2 regions of the Mesorhizobium sp. M0119 genome follow, and region 2 is predicted to be linked to the other one. Evidence: predicted binding sites of a transcription regulator. Region 2 holds the regulator's gene; the other holds the start of a gene.
The links. The regulator LexA, encoded in region 2, represses DNA repair genes until DNA is damaged. The targets are predictions, from matches to a motif close to TGTTCNNNNTGTGTTCNG.
Positions count from the first base shown of each region.

Region 1: a site for LexA is predicted at 4,616-4,633, ahead of NKJ40_RS21765 (DNA recombination protein RmuC). Genes of this name have one in related genera too.

Region 1 covers NZ_JAMYTU010000025.1:72,089-80,531, forward strand. Annotated here, with positions in the region: gene NKJ40_RS21735 (DUF6481 family protein) at 1-15, shown strand, start outside; gene NKJ40_RS21740 (DMT family transporter) at 98-406, opposite strand; gene NKJ40_RS21745 (hypothetical protein) at 565-690, opposite strand; gene NKJ40_RS21750 (transglutaminase-like domain-containing protein) at 906-1,715, shown strand; gene NKJ40_RS21755 (cation diffusion facilitator family transporter) at 1,841-2,803, shown strand; gene NKJ40_RS21760 (GFA family protein) at 2,871-3,275, shown strand; gene NKJ40_RS21765 (DNA recombination protein RmuC) at 3,321-4,583, opposite strand; gene def (peptide deformylase) at 4,687-5,217, shown strand; gene fmt (methionyl-tRNA formyltransferase) at 5,234-6,163, shown strand; gene NKJ40_RS21780 (GNAT family N-acetyltransferase) at 6,160-6,669, shown strand; gene truA (tRNA pseudouridine(38-40) synthase TruA) at 6,688-7,443, shown strand; gene NKJ40_RS21790 (transporter) at 7,425-8,033, opposite strand; gene dapE (succinyl-diaminopimelate desuccinylase) at 8,036-8,443, opposite strand, start outside.
Region 2 covers NZ_JAMYTU010000009.1:155,493-163,935, reverse strand. Annotated here, with positions in the region: gene gltA (citrate synthase) at 1-1,226, opposite strand, end outside; gene gltX (glutamate--tRNA ligase) at 1,406-2,827, opposite strand; gene NKJ40_RS11935 (ComEC/Rec2 family competence protein) at 2,924-5,389, shown strand; gene lexA (transcriptional repressor LexA) at 5,383-6,117, opposite strand; gene kynU (kynureninase) at 6,566-7,813, shown strand; gene NKJ40_RS11920 (hormone-sensitive lipase) at 7,911-8,443, shown strand, end outside.

The DNA of each region.
Region 1 (8,443 bases), on a different contig from region 2:
TTCTCCGCCCGATAGCGCCTTCCGGCGCTGATCAGCCGAATTCAAGAATCAGGGCCGCCTTGCAGCGGCCCCGAACGCGTTCGTCTGTCAGAATCGGCTAAGCCGCGAGCTTCAGTCCCATGATGCCGCAGACGATGAGCGCGATGCAGGCCAGCCTGATCGCCGTCGCCGGTTCCCCGAGCAGCCATATCCCCAACAGCGCCGTGCTGACGGTGCCGATGCCGGTCCACACCGCATAAGCGGTGCCGACCGGCAATGCCTTCAGCGCCAGGCCGAGCAAGGTCAGGCTGACGATCATCGAGGCTACCGTCAGGCCGGTCGGCAGCGGCTTCGAGAATCCGTCGGTGTATTTGAGGCCGATCGCCCAGCCGATCTCGAACAGGCCGGCGAGGAACAGGAAATCCACGACATCGGAACGCTCCGTTTCGATGGCTTCCGGCCGATTTCTTGAACGCGCAAAAACTGTCTTCGCCGCATCCATAGGGGATGCGGGTGAGCTTAATGAACAATCATACCGGCCGCGTTTGCGGCCGGTCGAAATAAACCGAAACGGTAGCTGCGGCCCTACTTGTCCTTCAGCTTCATCGCCTTCACCGGCGGTGCCTTCAGGGCCGGCGCCGGAGCGGGTTTCTTCGCGTCCTTCTTCGGCTTGCGGGCTTCCTTGCCTGCCTTCATCGCACCCTTAGCCATGATTCGTTCCTCCAGTTGATGTCTGGCGAAGTGAAACAAGAGAAAACGCTCGACTGCAAGGGGCCGCTGCCGTGCCGTCGCACTGGCCGATGGCAGTCAACCGGTTTCTAATTCCCTCGTAAACCGCAGCGGTCCGTGCCATGGTCTTCTTCGCACTGCAGCATCAGCCCTTGCGTTTCGCCGGCTGATGATCAGGCAGGCCGGTCAGGACGACAATGCGGATCCACATCGGTTGCCAGATGAGCTTCGACTTCCCGCAGGAAACACCGCTGATCGCGATGCTAAATGTCCATTATTCGCGCGCATCCGATCTTGAGCGGCCGGACTTCCTGACGTCGAACCCGCCGGTGCCGATCGAAAGCTACCGCGACAGTTTCGGCAATTGGTGCAACCGTTTCGTTGCGCCGGCCGGGCGCTTTGCGTTCGGCACGGACGCGGTGATCCGCGACCCCGGCTCCTTCGAGACGCGCGAGCTGACGGCGTGGCAGCACGAGGTGCGCGATCTGCCGTCGGAGACGCTGCTGTTCCTGCTGCCCAGCCGCTATTGCGAGAGCGACGTGCTGTCGAATGAAGCATGGCGGCTGTTCGGCAGCACCCCGCTCGGCATTCCGCGCGTCCAGGCGGTCTGCGACTTCGTCCATAACCACATCGCCTTCAACTATTTCAATGCACGCCCGACGCGCACCGCCGCCGAGGCCTATCGCGAGCAGAGTGGTGTATGCCGCGACTTTGCCCACCTCGCTGTCGCCTTCTGCCGCGCCCTGAACATTCCGACCCGCTACTGCACCGGTTATATCAGTGATATCGGCCTGCCAAAGCCGTGGTCGGACATGGATTTCGCCGCCTGGATGGAGGTCTATCTCGGCGGCCGCTGGCACGCGTTCGACCCGCGCAACAACGCGCCGCGCATCGGCCGCATCCTGATCGCCTCCGGACGCGATGCCGCCGATGTGCCGCTGACCCACATTTTCGGGCCGGGCGCGCTGGCTGGCTTCAAGGTCTGGACGGAGGAGGTCGTCGAATAGCCCCGCGCGCTGCCCTTTTGAACAACTGACGTTGTGAACAACTGGGCGCTTCGGGCGTTGTGGGGAGCTGTGGAGCGTGGGCGGGCGCTCCGCCAATATCGGTGCATCAACCAAGGCAGCACACCATGGCGGCGCATGGCGGGTCGAAAAAAGTGATCTATGCGGCGCTCGCCGGAAATCTTGCGATCGCACTGACCAAATTCGCCGCTGCCTTGTTCACGGGCAGCTCGGCAATGCTCTCGGAGGGCGTCCACTCGCTCGTCGATACCGGCAATGGCAGCCTGCTGCTTTACGGCATGCACCGTGCCGCCCGGCCGGCCGACCGCACGCATCCGCTCGGCCATGGCCGCGAGCTGTACTTCTGGAGCTTCATCGTCGCGCTCCTCGTCTTTGCACTGGGCGCCGGCATATCGTTCTACGAAGGCGTGACGCACATCATGGCGCCGGAGCCGATCGCCAACGCCAAGGTGAACTACGCTGTCCTTGGCCTTTCCTTCCTCTTCGAAGGCACCTCTTGGCTGGTGGCGCTGAAGGAATTCCGCCACCAAAAAGGCAGCCACGGCTGGCTCAAGGCGGTGCAGCTCAGCAAGGATCCGAGTGTCTACACCGTACTCTTCGAGGACAGCGCGGCACTTCTCGGCCTCGTTGTCGCCTTCGCCGGCATATTGGCAGCGGAACGGCTGGACATGCCGAAGCTCGACGGCGCCGTGTCGATCGGCATCGCGCTCATCCTGGGCGCGACCGCGATCTTCCTGGCGCGCGAAAGCAAAAGCCTGCTGCTCGGCGAGCCGGCCTCGCCCGAGGTGCAAACAAAGGTGCTGGCCATCGTCCAGCAGGACCCGGCGGTGCAACGCGCGAATGGCGCACTGACGCTGCATATGGGTCCGCAGGAGATCGTAGCCGCTTTGAGCATCGAGTTCGAGGACCATTTGTCGGCGCCCGAGATAGAGACCTGCGTCGAGCGCCTCGAGACGCGGCTTAAGGCAGAGATGCCGGAGGTGACGCGGCTCTTCGTCAAGCCGCAGACCACCGGCACCTGGGAACGCCGGAGCAAGGCCTTGGCGGCGTCCGGAGGGGAACCGGCCTGAGGAAAATGGCTGCGCCATCGGGCAGTCCCGGTTATGATTGCGGGCAAAAGCTCCAGGAGGAACGAAGATGAAAATCGACGGCGGGTGTCATTGCGGCGCCATCACTTACGAGGCCGAAGTCGATCCGGAAAAGACCACCATTTGTCACTGCATCGATTGTCAGAAGCTAACTGGAACGGCCTTTCGCGTCACCGTGCCGGCGTCCGAGGACAATTACAGGATCACCAAGGGCACGCCGAAAATCTACATCAAGACCGGTTCGAGCGGCGCCAAGCGCGCCCAGGCATTTTGCGGTGAGTGCGGCTCGCATCTCTACGCCACGTCGGCGGGCGAGGGACCGAAGGTTTACGGCATCAGGGTCGGGACGGCACGGCAGCGCGATCAACTGGTGCCGAGAAAGCAGATCTGGCATCGCTCGGCGCTGCATTGGCTGCCGGAATTCGAAGGCACGACCATCATCGAGGAGCAGTAGCGCCAGACCCGGGCGAAGCGCTCGCCTCCGGTTCCGGCGTAGCTCTCAATCGTCGCCTTCGACGACCCTTAGCCTCAACTGCCCGGTTTTCGAATCGGCGACACGCGGGCTGCTTTCCGCTTTTGCTCCGCTGCCATTCGAACCAGCGGTGTCCTCCGCCGGCTGCACGCCAAACTCCAGCGCCTCGATCTTTTGTCCGCGCCTGGTCACCTTCGATGTCGAGACCAGGATGTCGTCGATATCCTTGGCCGATTGGCCGAAATGCGTCTGCAATTTGCGCACCCGCTCGTCGAGCCGAGAGACGTCTTCCATCAGCCGGATAACCTCGCCCTGGATCAGGTGCGCCTGCTCGCGCATGCGGGCATCCTTGAGGATCGCCTGGATGACCTGGATCGACAGCATCAAAAGCGATGGCGAGACGATGACGATCCGCGATCGATGCGCCTTCTGGACAACGGCCTCGAAATTCTCATGGATTTCGGCGAACACCGATTCCGAGGGCACGAACATGAAGGCGGTGTCCTGCGTCTCGCCCTGGATCAGGTATTTTTCGGAAATATCCCGGACATGCACCTCGATGTCGCGGCGGAAAGCCTGTGCGGCGGACTTCTGCAGGTCGGCGCCTTCGGCGGCCCGAATGGCATTCCAGGCCTCGAGCGGAAACTTTGCATCGATGGCAAGCGACGGTGCGCCGTTCGGCATCTTCACCAGGCAGTCGGGCCGGCTGCCATTCGACAAGGTCGCCTGGAATTCATAGGCGCCGTGCGGCAATCCGTCGGCGACGATGGCTTCCATGCGCGACTGGCCGAAGGCGCCGCGCGTCTGCTTGTTGGAAAGGATCGCCTGCAATTGCACGACCTGGCCGGCCAGCGACTGGATGTTGCCTTGCGCGACATCGATAATCGCCAGCCGTTCCTGCAGCTTGGCGAGGCTCTCATGCGTCGATCTCGTCTGCTCGGTCATGGTCTGGCCTAGGCGGCCGGTCATGGCATCGAGGCGCTGGCCGATCGACTGTGTCAGTTCCGCCTGGCGCGCCCCGAACACTTCTGCGATGGCGCCCATGCGGCCCTGCATTTCCGCCTGGCTTGCCAAGATGCCGGCCATCCGCACCTCGGCGTCGCGGGCGTGGTCGGCGGCTTCGGCGGCCGCCACCGCACGCGCCTTGGCCGATCGCCAGAGCGCAACGACGAGCGCCACGAACAGTCCGAGGAACAGCATTGCGCCGAAACCCAGGGCATGGCCGAGCGTGATCGTGGTGGCGCCGAGCCGGGCGACAGGTTCGGACAGGATGGTGGCCAGATCGTTCATGCCGACAGCATAGATGATTCGGTCTACCGGCACAGATCAAAACGTGAACGACCCGAAGGCGCCCCGGTTGACGCTTTTCCTGCGAGGTCTTAGGTGAGACGCCATGTCGATCAAGCCGCTTATCATCCTCCCCGATCCCGTCCTGCGCCAGGTTTCAAAACCGGTCGAGCGTGTCGACGGCGACTTGCGCAAACTGGCCGGCGACATGCTGGACACCATGTATGACGCGCCCGGCATTGGCCTCGCTGCGATCCAGGTCGGCGAACCCTTGCGCATGCTGGTCATCGACCTCGCCAAAGAGGACGAAACGCCGGCACCGCACGTCTTCATCAATCCCGAAATCCTCGAAAGCTCCGACCAGCATTCGGTCTATGAGGAAGGCTGCCTGTCGATCCCGGACTACTACGCCGAGGTCGAGCGGCCGGCGGCGGTGCGGGTGAAGTATCTCGATCGCGACGGCAAGCTGCAGGAGATCGAGGCCGAAGGGCTGATGGCGACCTGCCTGCAGCACGAGATCGACCATCTCAACGGCGTGCTGTTCATCGACCACATCTCAAAACTAAAGCGCGACATGGTGGTCAAGAAGTTCAAAAAGCTCGCCAGGGACAAGGCGCCGGGCAAGATGGTGGGATAGGGGTCGACGAATGCCCCTGCGTGTCATCTTCATGGGTACTCCTGAATTCTCCGTGCCGACCTTGCGGGCGATTGCCGGGGCCGGGCATGAATTGGCAGCCGTCTACACGCAGCCGCCGCGCGCCGGCGGCCGGCGCGGGCTCAAGCTGACGCCATCGCCGGTGCAGCGCGAGGCGGATCGGTTGGGCGTCGAGGTTCGCACGCCGGTGTCGCTGAAGAGCGAGGCGGAGCAGGAAGCGTTCCGCGCCTTGGGTGCCGACGTCGCCGTGGTCGTCGCCTACGGGCTGCTTCTGCCCAAACCCATTCTCGAGGCGCCGCGGCTCGGTTGCCTCAACGGTCACGCATCGCTGTTGCCGCGCTGGCGCGGCGCTGCCCCTATCCAGCGCGCCATCATGGCCGGCGATACCGAGACGGGCATGATGGTGATGCGGATGGAGGAAGGCCTCGACACCGGGCCGGTGGCAATGGTTGAAAAATGCGCCGTTGGACCCGACATGACGGCCGGCGATCTGCACGACCGGCTGATGGTGTTGGGTGCGGCTCTGATGGTGCAGGCGCTCGAACGGCTGGAACGGAATACGCTGACATTTACCACACAGGCCGAGGTGGGGGTGACCTACGCCAAGAAAATCGATAAATCGGAGACTCGCATAGACTGGCTGCGACCTGCCGGCGACGTGCACAACCAGATTCGCGGCCTGTCGCCCTTTCCCGGTGCATGGTGCGAGGCCGAAATCGGCGGCCGCATGGAGCGGCTGAAACTGCTTCGCTCGACGCTCTTGCAAGGCGCCGGCGAACCGGGAGGAATTCTCGACGATCGGCTGACGGTCGCCTGCGGGTCAGGCGCGATCAGGCTGGTCGAAGTTCAACGTGCGGGCGGAAGGCCCATTGCCGCGCAGGAGTTTCTGCGCGGGGCCAAGCTCGAAAAAGGAATGAAATTGTCATGAGCATGATGTCCATACGCGCGGCGACGCCGCGGGACCGCGAGGCGATCCGCCTTGTCGAAGAACACGCATTCGGCCAGCAGGCGGAGGCCGGACTGGTCGACGCGCTGGTCACCGGCGGTGATGCCGTCGTCGAACTGGTGGCGGACGAAGACGGGCAAGTGGTCGGCCATATCCTGTTTTCACGGCTCTTCGTGCAGAATGGCGGCAAGAGCTTCCCGGCGGTTGCTTTGGCGCCTCTGGCGGTCGAGCCGTCGTTCCACGGCACCGGCATCGGCGGTGCGCTGGTCCGCGAGGCGCATATCCGCCTGAAGGCTGCTGGCGAGACGCTCGCCGTGGTGCTCGGCGATCCGGCTTACTATGGACGTTTCGGCTACAGCCGCGCCCGTGCAGCGAAATTCGAGAGCGAGTATCAAAGCGAGGCTCTGCAGGCGCTTGCCTGGGGCGAGGCGCCGGAGACCGGCAGGCTGGTCTACGCCTCGGCCTTCGGCTCAGCCCTCGCCGCCTGATTTCGCCTCGATCCGGGAATGCCGCGTTTTCGCCTCGACATCGAATATGACGGCAGTCTCTTCGCCGGCTGGCAGCGCCAGGCCAACCAGCCTTCGGTGCAGCAGGCGATCGAGCAGGCGATCGAGAAGTTCTGTGGTGAGCAGGTTTCGCTTCGCGCCGCCGGCCGCACCGATGCCGGCGTCCATGCGGCCGCTCAGGTGGCGCATGTCGATCTGATCAAGGCATGGCCCGGCGACAAGGTGCGCGACGCCGTCAACGCGCATCTGCAAGCGGCCAAGGTGCGCATCGCCATCCTGAAGGCCGCCGTCGTGCCGGATAGCTTCGATGCGCGTTTCTCGGCGATCGGCCGCCATTACCTCTACCGCATCGTCAACCGCCGCGCGCCGGCGGCGCTCGACAAGGGCAGGATCTGGTGGGTACCGAAGCAGCTCGATGCCGGTGCCATGCACGAAGCGGCAAAGGTGCTGCTTGGCCGGCATGATTTCACCACCTTTCGCTCGACCCAGTGCCAGGCCACCAGCCCGGTCCGCACGCTCGACCGGCTGGATGTCAGCCGGGCGGGCGATTTCATCGAAGTCCGCGCTTCGGCGCGGTCATTCCTGCACAACCAGGTGCGCTCGATGGTCGGCTCGCTCAAACGTGTCGGCGAAGGCGGCTGGACCATTGCCGACCTCAAGGCGGCGCTCGAGGCGCGCGACCGTGCGGCCTGCGGTCAGGTGGCGCCGCCCGACGGGCTGTTTCTCGTCGGCGTCGATTATCCTACGCCTGGCTGATCCGGCACGCTGATACCGAGCAGCGCCTGCAGGCCGAACAGGACGATCAGCGACGCCACGAACATACCGGCAAAAACAGCGCTGCCGACAGCCGCACCCCTGCCGATCGCGACGTTGGTCATCCGCCAGGTCAATACCATCGACAGCGCGAACAGCAGCAGCGACACCAGTCCGGAGACTTCGTTGGCCGACGTCAGGAAAAGCCGGATCAACGCTGATGGCAGCATCATCCAGGCGATGATCGCCGAGGCCCAGTTGCTGGCCACGACATAATGGACGAAACGGCCGCCGACGCCGACCCGCGGCGCCACCAGGGCGAGGCCTATGAGCGGCAGCACCCAGGCGCCGATATCGACAGTGGCCAGGCGGATCAACATGCTGAAACGGCCGACGAATGCGTTGGGATCGCCGATCTCGTTGGCAATACCGACCCAGCCGACGATCAGTGCCGGCGCCGCGACGACGATGGCAAAAAAGGAGTTCCAGAAACCGTCCGCCGAAAGGTCGAGCAGGCGAAATCCGTCGGCCTTGCCGAGCATCAGCCGCCAGGCGCCGGCAAGCGAAGCGTAGGTTTCATCCGCGGAAAGCATCACTAGGATATGTCCTGCGCAAACCAGTCTTCAACGAAGCGCAGATAAATCTGCGTCAGCGTCTCGAGGTCGGCAATCGCCACGCGTTCGTCGACCATGTGCATGGTCTTGCCGACAAGGCCGAATTCGACCACCGGACAATAATCCTTGATGAAGCGGGCATCGGAGGTGCCGCCGGAGGTGGAGAGCACCGGCTTCCTGCCGGTCACCGCCTTGACGGAACCGCCAAGCGTCTCGATCAACCTGTCGTCGCGTGTCAGGAAAACATGGCTCGGCCCGTCGCGCCAAGCGATCTCGTAGTCGACCGGCGTCTTCTTGCCGGCGCGGTATTTCTTGCGTTTCGCCGCCCGGTCGAGGCGATTGTGGATCTCGGCCTGGATCGTCTCGGCGGTCCATGTGTCGTTGAAGCG
Region 2 (8,443 bases):
TGCGCGATCCAGCCGACGGTGCGGGCGACCGCGAACAGCACGGTGAACATGGTGGTGGGGAAGCCCAGCGCCTTCAGCGTGATGCCGGAATAGAAATCGACGTTCGGATAGAGCTTCTTCTCAATGAAATAGGAATCGGTCAGCGCGATTTTTTCCAGCTCCATGGCGATGTCGAGCAGCGGATCGTCCTTGATGCCGAGCTCGCCCAGGACCTCGTGCGCGGTCTTCTGCATGATCTTGGCGCGCGGATCGTAGTTCTTGTAAACGCGGTGGCCAAAGCCCATCAATCGGAACGGATCGTTCTTATCCTTGGCGCGCGCAATGAATTCCGGGATGTGATCGACATGGCCGATCTCGCCCAGCATGTTCAGGGCTGCCTCGTTGGCGCCGCCATGTGCGGGACCCCATAGGCAGGCGATACCGGCAGCGATACAGGCAAAGGGATTGGCGCCCGACGAGCCGGCCAGGCGGACGGTCGAAGTCGAGGCGTTCTGTTCGTGATCGGCGTGCAGGATGAAGATGCGCTCCATCGCGCGGGCCAGCACCGGATTGATCTTGTATTCCTCGCAAGGCACGGCGAAGCACATATGCAGGAAGTTGGCCGCGAAATTCAGCTCGTTCTTCGGATAAATGAATGGCTGGCCGATGTGGTATTTATACGCCATGGCCGCGATCGTCGGCATCTTGGCGATCAGCCGCATCGAGGCGACCATGCGCTGATAAGGGTCCGAGATGTCGGTGGAATCGTGGTAGAAGGCCGACAGCGCGCCGACCACGCCGCACATCACCGCCATCGGATGCGCATCACGGCGGAAGCCGGTGAAGAAGCGCGACATCTGCTCATGCACCATGGTGTGGCGCGTCACCCGGTAGTCGAAATCGTCCTTCTGCGCCTTGGTCGGCAGTTCACCGTAGAGCAAGAGGTAGCAGACTTCGAGGAAGTCGCCGTGCTCAGCCAGCTGGTCGATCGGGTAGCCGCGGTGCAAGAGAATGCCGGCATCGCCATCGATGAAGGTGATTTCCGACTCGCAGCTCGCCGTCGACGTAAAGCCGGGATCGTAGGTAAAGACGCCGGTGGTGTTGTAGAGCGAACCGATGTCGATGACGTCAGGTCCTACCGAACCACTTCGTATCTTGAATTCATGGGTTTTGCCGCCGAGTTCCAGCTTTGCCGTCGATGCCTGGGTTTTGCCGCCAAATTCCATTTTTGTCGCAGGTTCGGTCATAGCAAACTCCTTTTTGTTTCCTCAGGCCGGCAAAGGCAAAATATCTGAACCCAACACGTCAAAAGCATCGGAACACGCACATTTGCGCCCGCAATTGAATCTGCGCGCCAGATTAGGCCAAGACCCAATGTTGCACTGCGAAACACACCTTTCAATGCCAATCTTCTTGGGCCAGTTTGCTAATCGATTTGATCAGCGATCCGCGCCAGGCTTTCCTCGCGGCCAAGCACGGCAAGCACATCAAAGACACCTGGCGAGGTACTTTTGCCGGTGAGCGCGGCGCGCAAAGGTTGGGCCACGGCGCCGAGTTTATGGCCGCCGGCCTGCGCATAGTCGCGGATCGCAGCTTCCGCGGAGGCGGCAGACCAGGCCGAAACCGTGGCTAGTGCCGCATGAGCGCCCCGCAGGATCGCGCGCGCCTCACCGCTGAGCAGCGCCGCCGCCTTCTCGTCGACCGGCAGCGGCCGCTCGACGAACAGGAATGCAGCCCCTTCAACAAGTTCGACCAGCGTCTTGGCGCGCTCCTTCAGGCCGGGCAAAGCGGCAAGCAGTTGCGCCTTGCGTCTGTCGTCGAGGCGCGCGGCGATTGCCGGGCCGCCTTCTAGATAGGGCAGAGTGGCGATGAAGATGTCGAGCAGCGCTGCCTCGTTCATGCGGCGCATGTGCACGCCGTTGAGCGCTTCGAGCTTGGCGAAGTCGAAACGGGCGGCGCCCTTGTTGACGTCGCCAATGTCGAACCATGCGATCATGTCGGCGATCGACATGATCTCATCGTCGCCATGGCTCCAGCCAAGCCTCGCCAGATAGTTAAGCAGCGCCTCCGGCAGGTAGCCCATGGCGCGATAGGCCTCGACGCCAAGCGCACCGTGCCGCTTCGACAGCTTGGCGCCGTCGGCACCGTGGATCAACGGGATATGCGACATCGACGGCACCTCCCAGCCCATGGCCTGGTAGATTACGGTCTGGCGTGCGGCGTTGGTCAAATGATCGTCGCCGCGGATGATGTGGGTGATGCCCATGTCGTGATCGTCGACGACGACGGCATGCATGTAGGTTGGATTGCCGTCCGAGCGCAGAATAATGAAATCGTCGAGATCCTTGTTGGGAAAGCGCACGTCGCCCTGGACGCGGTCATGCACCACCGTCTCGCCGTCTGTCGGCGCCTTGATGCGGATCGCCCCCTTGGCGCCGGCCGGCGCCTCCGAGGGGTCGCGGTCGCGCCATCGTCCGTCATAGCGAGGAGGCAGCCCCATGGCCCGTGCGCTCTCGCGCATTGCTTCCAGCTCGGCAGGCGTCGCATAACAATAATAGGCCTTGCCCATGCGAACGAGCTCCTCGGCCACCTCGCGATGGCGCGGCGCACGCTCGAACTGCGACACCGGCTCGCCGTCCCATGCCAGGCCAAGCCAGGAAAGCCCGTCGAGAATGGCCGCGGTTGCCGCATCGGTGGAGCGCTCGCGGTCGGTGTCCTCGATGCGCAGCAGCATCGTGCCGCCTGTGTGCTTGGCATACAGCCAGTTGAACAGCGCCGTGCGCGCGCCGCCAATGTGCAGATAGCCGGTGGGCGAGGGGGCAAAACGGGTGACGACCTTATCGGGCATGGAACTCTCAGGCGGGCGAAGGAAGTGGGTTTGCGGACTTTCGCGCGTTGCGCGTTCATGTAGCATAGGAGGTCGAGGGCGCAAGGGGCAGACCCGATGGCTGTGCGAGGCCGTGGTGCGGGCGAGGGCGAGGACGCTGGTAGCGGCGTCAGCGAACGCTTGCTGTTTGCCGCTCCCCTGCCTGTCCTGCCGACACCGGCATTGCTGCCCGCTCCGCGCTTCGATGCTCCGTCGCTGCCGGCCAGCGACCCAGCAACGGTTTCCGTGCCCGCGGGCGAGCCCATCGTGCGCCTACGCCGGCGTTTCCGCCTTCCGTCACCGTCCCGTATCCGCAACAGCGTAACCTCGGCGGCCGGCCTGGAACTCGACCGCGGCGTCGCCTTCCTGCTGGTGCCGGTGTTCCTCGCATGCGGGGTGGTCGTGTATTTCGCGATGGCGGCCGAGCTGGCCTTCCCACAGCCGATCGCTATCGTCGCCTTGGCAGCCCTTTGTGCCGTCGTCTCGCGGTCATGGCCCAGGACGCGCCTGTGCTTCATGGTGGCGTTGCTCTGCGCGCTTGGCGTGCTTGCCGCCAAGTTCGAGACCTGGCGTGTCGGGACGCATATGCTCGGTTCCGAAATCTCGACGCGGCTGACGGGTCGCGTCGTATCGTACGAGCCCATGGCGAGCGGCCGCATCAGGCTGACGATCGATGTGATCTCAACCGCCAGGCCGACACTGCGCTACATGCCGGAACGGGTCCGCGTTTCGGCGATGAAAATACCGGCTGAGCTGACCGCCGGTTCCGAGATCTCCGGCTATGTGCGGCTGCTGCCGCCGACCGGGCCGGTGCGGCCCGACAGCTATGATTTCTCCTTCGACAGCTATTTCGCCGGTATCGGCGGCAGCGGCTTTTTTCTCGGCAATCCGAAAGTCGTGTCGTCGGGCAGCATCCCGCTTGCCGCGCGGCTTTCTTCGGCGATCGAAGACGCGCGCGAATCCATCGCCGACCATATCCGCAGCCGCATTGGCGGCGCCGAGGGCGAGATTGCTGCTGCGCTGATCGTCGGCGTGCGCGCCGGCATTCCCGAGGAGATCAACGAAGCGATGCGGCGTACAGGCATCTACCACATCATCTCCATCTCGGGGCTGCATATGGCGTTGGTCGCCGGCACCATCATGGCGCTGCTACGCGGCGCCTTTGCGCTGTTTCCCGATTTCTCATCGCGACGGCCGGTCAAGAAATATGCCGCGGCCGCCGCGCTTTTTTCGATTGCGGCCTACCTCGTCTTTTCCGGCATTGTGGTAGCGGCCGAACGCAGCTTCATCATGCTGGCGGTGATGCTTATCGCCGTGCTGTTCGACCGGGCCGCGCTCACCATGCGCAACCTGGCGATCTCGGCCATCGCGGTCATTCTGGTGTCGCCGCACGAGGTGGTCGGTCCGAGCTTCCAGATGTCCTTCGCCGCGACGGCGGCCCTTGTCGGCGCCTATGCAGGCTGGTCCGATTACCTCGCCGGCAGGGCCACCACCCCGCCGCCCCGGCGGTCGCCGCTACGCTTTGCCACTCGAAAGGTCCTGCTGGGCATGGGCGGCCTGGCGATGACCTCGATCATTGCAGGGAGCGCCACGGCGCTTTTCGCCATATGGCATTTCCAGCGCGTGGCGCCGCTCAGCCTGTTCGCCAATCTGGCCATCATGCCCATCGTCTCACTGGTCGTCATGCCCTTCGCCGTCCTCAGTGCGCTGGCGATGCCGTTCGGCGCGGATGGGCCTTTCCTCTACGTGATGGGCAAGGGGCTGACGGCGATGATCGCCCTGTCCGGGTGGATCTCCGAGCGCTCGCCGATCGATGCGGTCGGGCTGATTTCGCTGAGATCCGTCCTTCTGGTGACGATCGCCCTCGTCATTGCCAGCATGGCGACGACCTGGTTGCGGCTCGCGGCACTTCCTTTTGCGCTCGCCGGCTTGCTAACGACAACGCAGACGCGTGTACCCGACGTATTGATCTCGGAGGACGCACGGCTGGTCGCGCTGCCGATCGGCAGCGGTGAACTTGCGGTCAACCGGGCACGCCCGAATGAGTTCACCATCGACAACTGGAAACGCGCGCTCACATCAGAGGCTATCGTCGCGCCGGAAACACCTGGAAAGAACGATCCGCAATTCGACATTGCCGATCCGGCCGACCTACCGCCGGGCATGCCGTTCATTTGCACGGACGGCCTCTGCCTTGCCAGGCATCCATCCGGCGCGATCATCGCGCAAGCCAAGGACCGCGATACTGCACGGCCAGCCTGCGCCTTTGCCAGCTTGATCGTCATCGACGACGCCACCGCCCATAATCCCTGCTACTATGACCGGCTGGTCCTCGTCGTCACCAAACGGCAACTAGCGCGCGCGGGAAGTGCGGCCGTCTATTTCGATCCACAAGCGGCAACACGCGCCGAAATCCGTTTCGCCGTCGAAAAATCATACCGGCCCTGGCACATGCAGCGGAGATTTTCACGCGCGGCGCGGGGCCTGCCGCCATACCGCAGGACCGACAAGCCAAAAGCCGGCGCCAAGGGCGGAGCTCAGTAGCGGCGGATCAGTCCGACGAGCTTGCCTTGCACCTTGACCCTGTCTGGTCCGAAGATGCGCGTCTCGTAGGCCGGATTGGCGGCTTCCAGGGCGATCGAAGCGCCCTTGCGGCGGAACCGCTTCAGCGTCGCTTCTTCCTCGTCGACCAGTGCCACCACGATCTCACCGGGGCTCGCCGTATCGGCATTGCGGATGATCACCGTGTCGCCGTCGAAAATGCCCGCCTCGATCATCGAATCGCCTTTGACCTCGAGCGCATAATGCTCGCCGCCCATGATCATATCCGGCGGCACCGAAATCGAATGCGTCTGGTGCTGGATGGCGTCGATCGGCACACCAGCGGCGATGCGGCCCATCACCGGAATCGAAACGGCGGCGACGACATCGTCGTCATTGCCGGCTGCAGGGACGCGCGATGATGTCGGCTTGCCCTGCCGAGGGGCGCCTTGCCCAAGACTGCCCTGGATGACACTCGGCGAGAACTTGCGTGCCGCATTGAGGCCGGGGGCGATCGAGTCAGGCAGGCGCAGCACCTCCAGCGCACGGGCCCGGTTGGGCAAACGGCGAATGAAGCCGCGCTCCTCCAGCGCTGTAATCAGCCGGTGGATTCCGGATTTGGAAGCCAGGTCGAGCGCTTCCTTCATCTCGTCGAAGGAAGGCGGGATACCGCTTTCCTTCAACCTTTCGTGGATGAACATAAGCAGTTCGTGTTGTTTGCGTGTCAGCATAGCGACCCCCAACAGAATCAGAAAAACAAACCCAGAACAAACACTATCTGTTCCAGTTGTGTTCCGCAACTGTTTAAAGTTTAATGAATGCGTTAAGGCTCGGGAAACAAACCACGCCCTTACCGGAATGCCGCATTTTCACCCGCCGCGAGCCTCATCGCCTTGATTCTGCTGTCGTTTGCGCCCTTCTGGCTTCCTAGAATGCGCCACTGGCATCCGCCGTCGGTCGGCAAAGGGCACGGAAGTGAACCCGTATCGACTGTGTGGTTTGGTCAAAGCACCGTGAACGAAACGAACTCAAAACGCCAACCTCGGGTTAACTCCTGGTTTCCACCGCCTGGTCAGGCTGCCTCTCGCTGGTGGAGCCTTGCTGCGCGCTATCCGGTAATGGAAGAACAGTCGATGCGTGTCCGGCGTTGCGTCGAATCTTTGGGGAAGCAGGCAAATCATGACAGGAATTCCCGATCTCGCGGCCATAAAGGCGATGGATGCCGCAGATCCGCTGCGCGCGATGCGTGACCGCTTTGTGTTGCCGCAAGGAGTGATCTATCTCGACGGCAATTCGCTAGGGGCTCCTTCGCGTGCCGCTTTCGATGAATTGCGCAAGGCCGCGACCGAAGAATGGTCGCATGATCTCATCCGCGCATGGAACACGGCCGGCTGGTTCAACATGCCGCTTGAACTTGGCGACCAGCTCGGGCGCCTGATCGGTGCCGCGACCGGCCAGACGGTGGTCTGCGACACGACGTCGGTCAACATCTACAAGCTGCTGCACGCCGCCATGGCCATGCGGCCGCAGCGGCGGGTCATCGTCGCCGAGGGCGATAGTTTTCCGGCAGACCTTTACATGGCTGAAGGTGTGGTTTCGACGCGAAAAGATACGCTGCTGCGCCTCTCGGGGGTCGACGCGCCGACCATCGAAGAGCTGATCGACGAACGCACTGCCGTGGTGCTGGTGAACCACGTCAACTACAAGTCGGGCGAACTGCGCGACATGCCGGGGCTGACGCGCAGGGCCCAGGAGGCCGGGGCGATGATCGTCTGGGATCTCTGCCACACCGCCGGTGCGATGCCAGTCGAGCTCGACAAGGCAAACGCCGATTTTGCCGTTGGCTGCACCTACAAATATCTGAATGGCGGACCGGGTGCACCTGCCTTCATCTATGCGGCTGAGCGGCATCTTGCCGACATCCAGCAGCCGCTCACCGGCTGGTGGGGCCATGCACGGCCCTTCGCCTTCGAGCCAGGCTATGCGGCCGGCACCGGCATCCGCCGGTTTCTGTGTGGCACCCAGCCGATCCTGTCGATGCGGACGCTGAAAGGCGCGCTCGACATCTGGAACGATGTCGACATGACGGCGGTGCGCAAGAAGAGCATCGCGCTGGCCGATCTGTTCATCGAGCTTGTTGATGCAAGGTGCGGCGCTTACGGGCTCACGCTCGAAAGCACGCGCGACGGGGAAAAACGCGGCAGCCAGATTTCATTCATGCACGAGCATGGCTACCAGATCATGCGCGCGCTGATTGAACGTGGCGTGATCGGCGATTTTCGCGCGCCATCCACCATGCGCTTCGGCTTCACCCCGCTCTATGTCGGCTATGCCGATGTCTGGCAGGCCGTCGAAGTGCTTGAGGACATCCTGCGCACCGGTGCGTGGAAGGATGCGCGCTTCGCCATCAAGGCGGCTGTCACTTGAGATTGATGCGAGAGCTGGAATCGTGAGGCTGGCGACGACGCGCCGCGCGATGCTTACGGCTACGTTGCAAGGCCATATTGCCAAGGGAGGGCGCAGGGTGTTCGAACGTCACATTGCCGATTGGGACAACGCCTATGCCAACGGCGCCAACATAGCCGGCAGCGATCGCTGGCCGGCGGCCTGGATCGAGCCCGCGCGGGTTTTCCGCAACGTGCTTTCGACGCAAGGCAGGGCGCAGCTCGACATGGCCTATGGCGATAACCCACGCAACCGGCTCGATCTTTTCCTGCCGGCCATCAAGCCCAAGGGACTCGTGGTGTTCGTTCATGGCGGCTATTGGATGGCTTTCGACAAGAGTTTCTGGTCGCATCTTGCCGCTGGCGCTGTTGATCGTGGCTATGCGGTTGCGATGCCGTCCTACACGCTCTGTCCGCAGATACGCATTGGCGGCATCGTCAAGGAAGTCGGCGCGGCGATCGGCAAGGCGGCGGCGATGGTCGCAGGGCCGCTGATGCTGACCGGACACTCGGCCGGCGGCCATCTTGTTAGCCGGATGGTTACGGCGACGACGCCGCTGGCGCCCGAAGTGGTCCGGCGCGTTCGTCATGTGGTGTCGATCTCGGGGGTGCA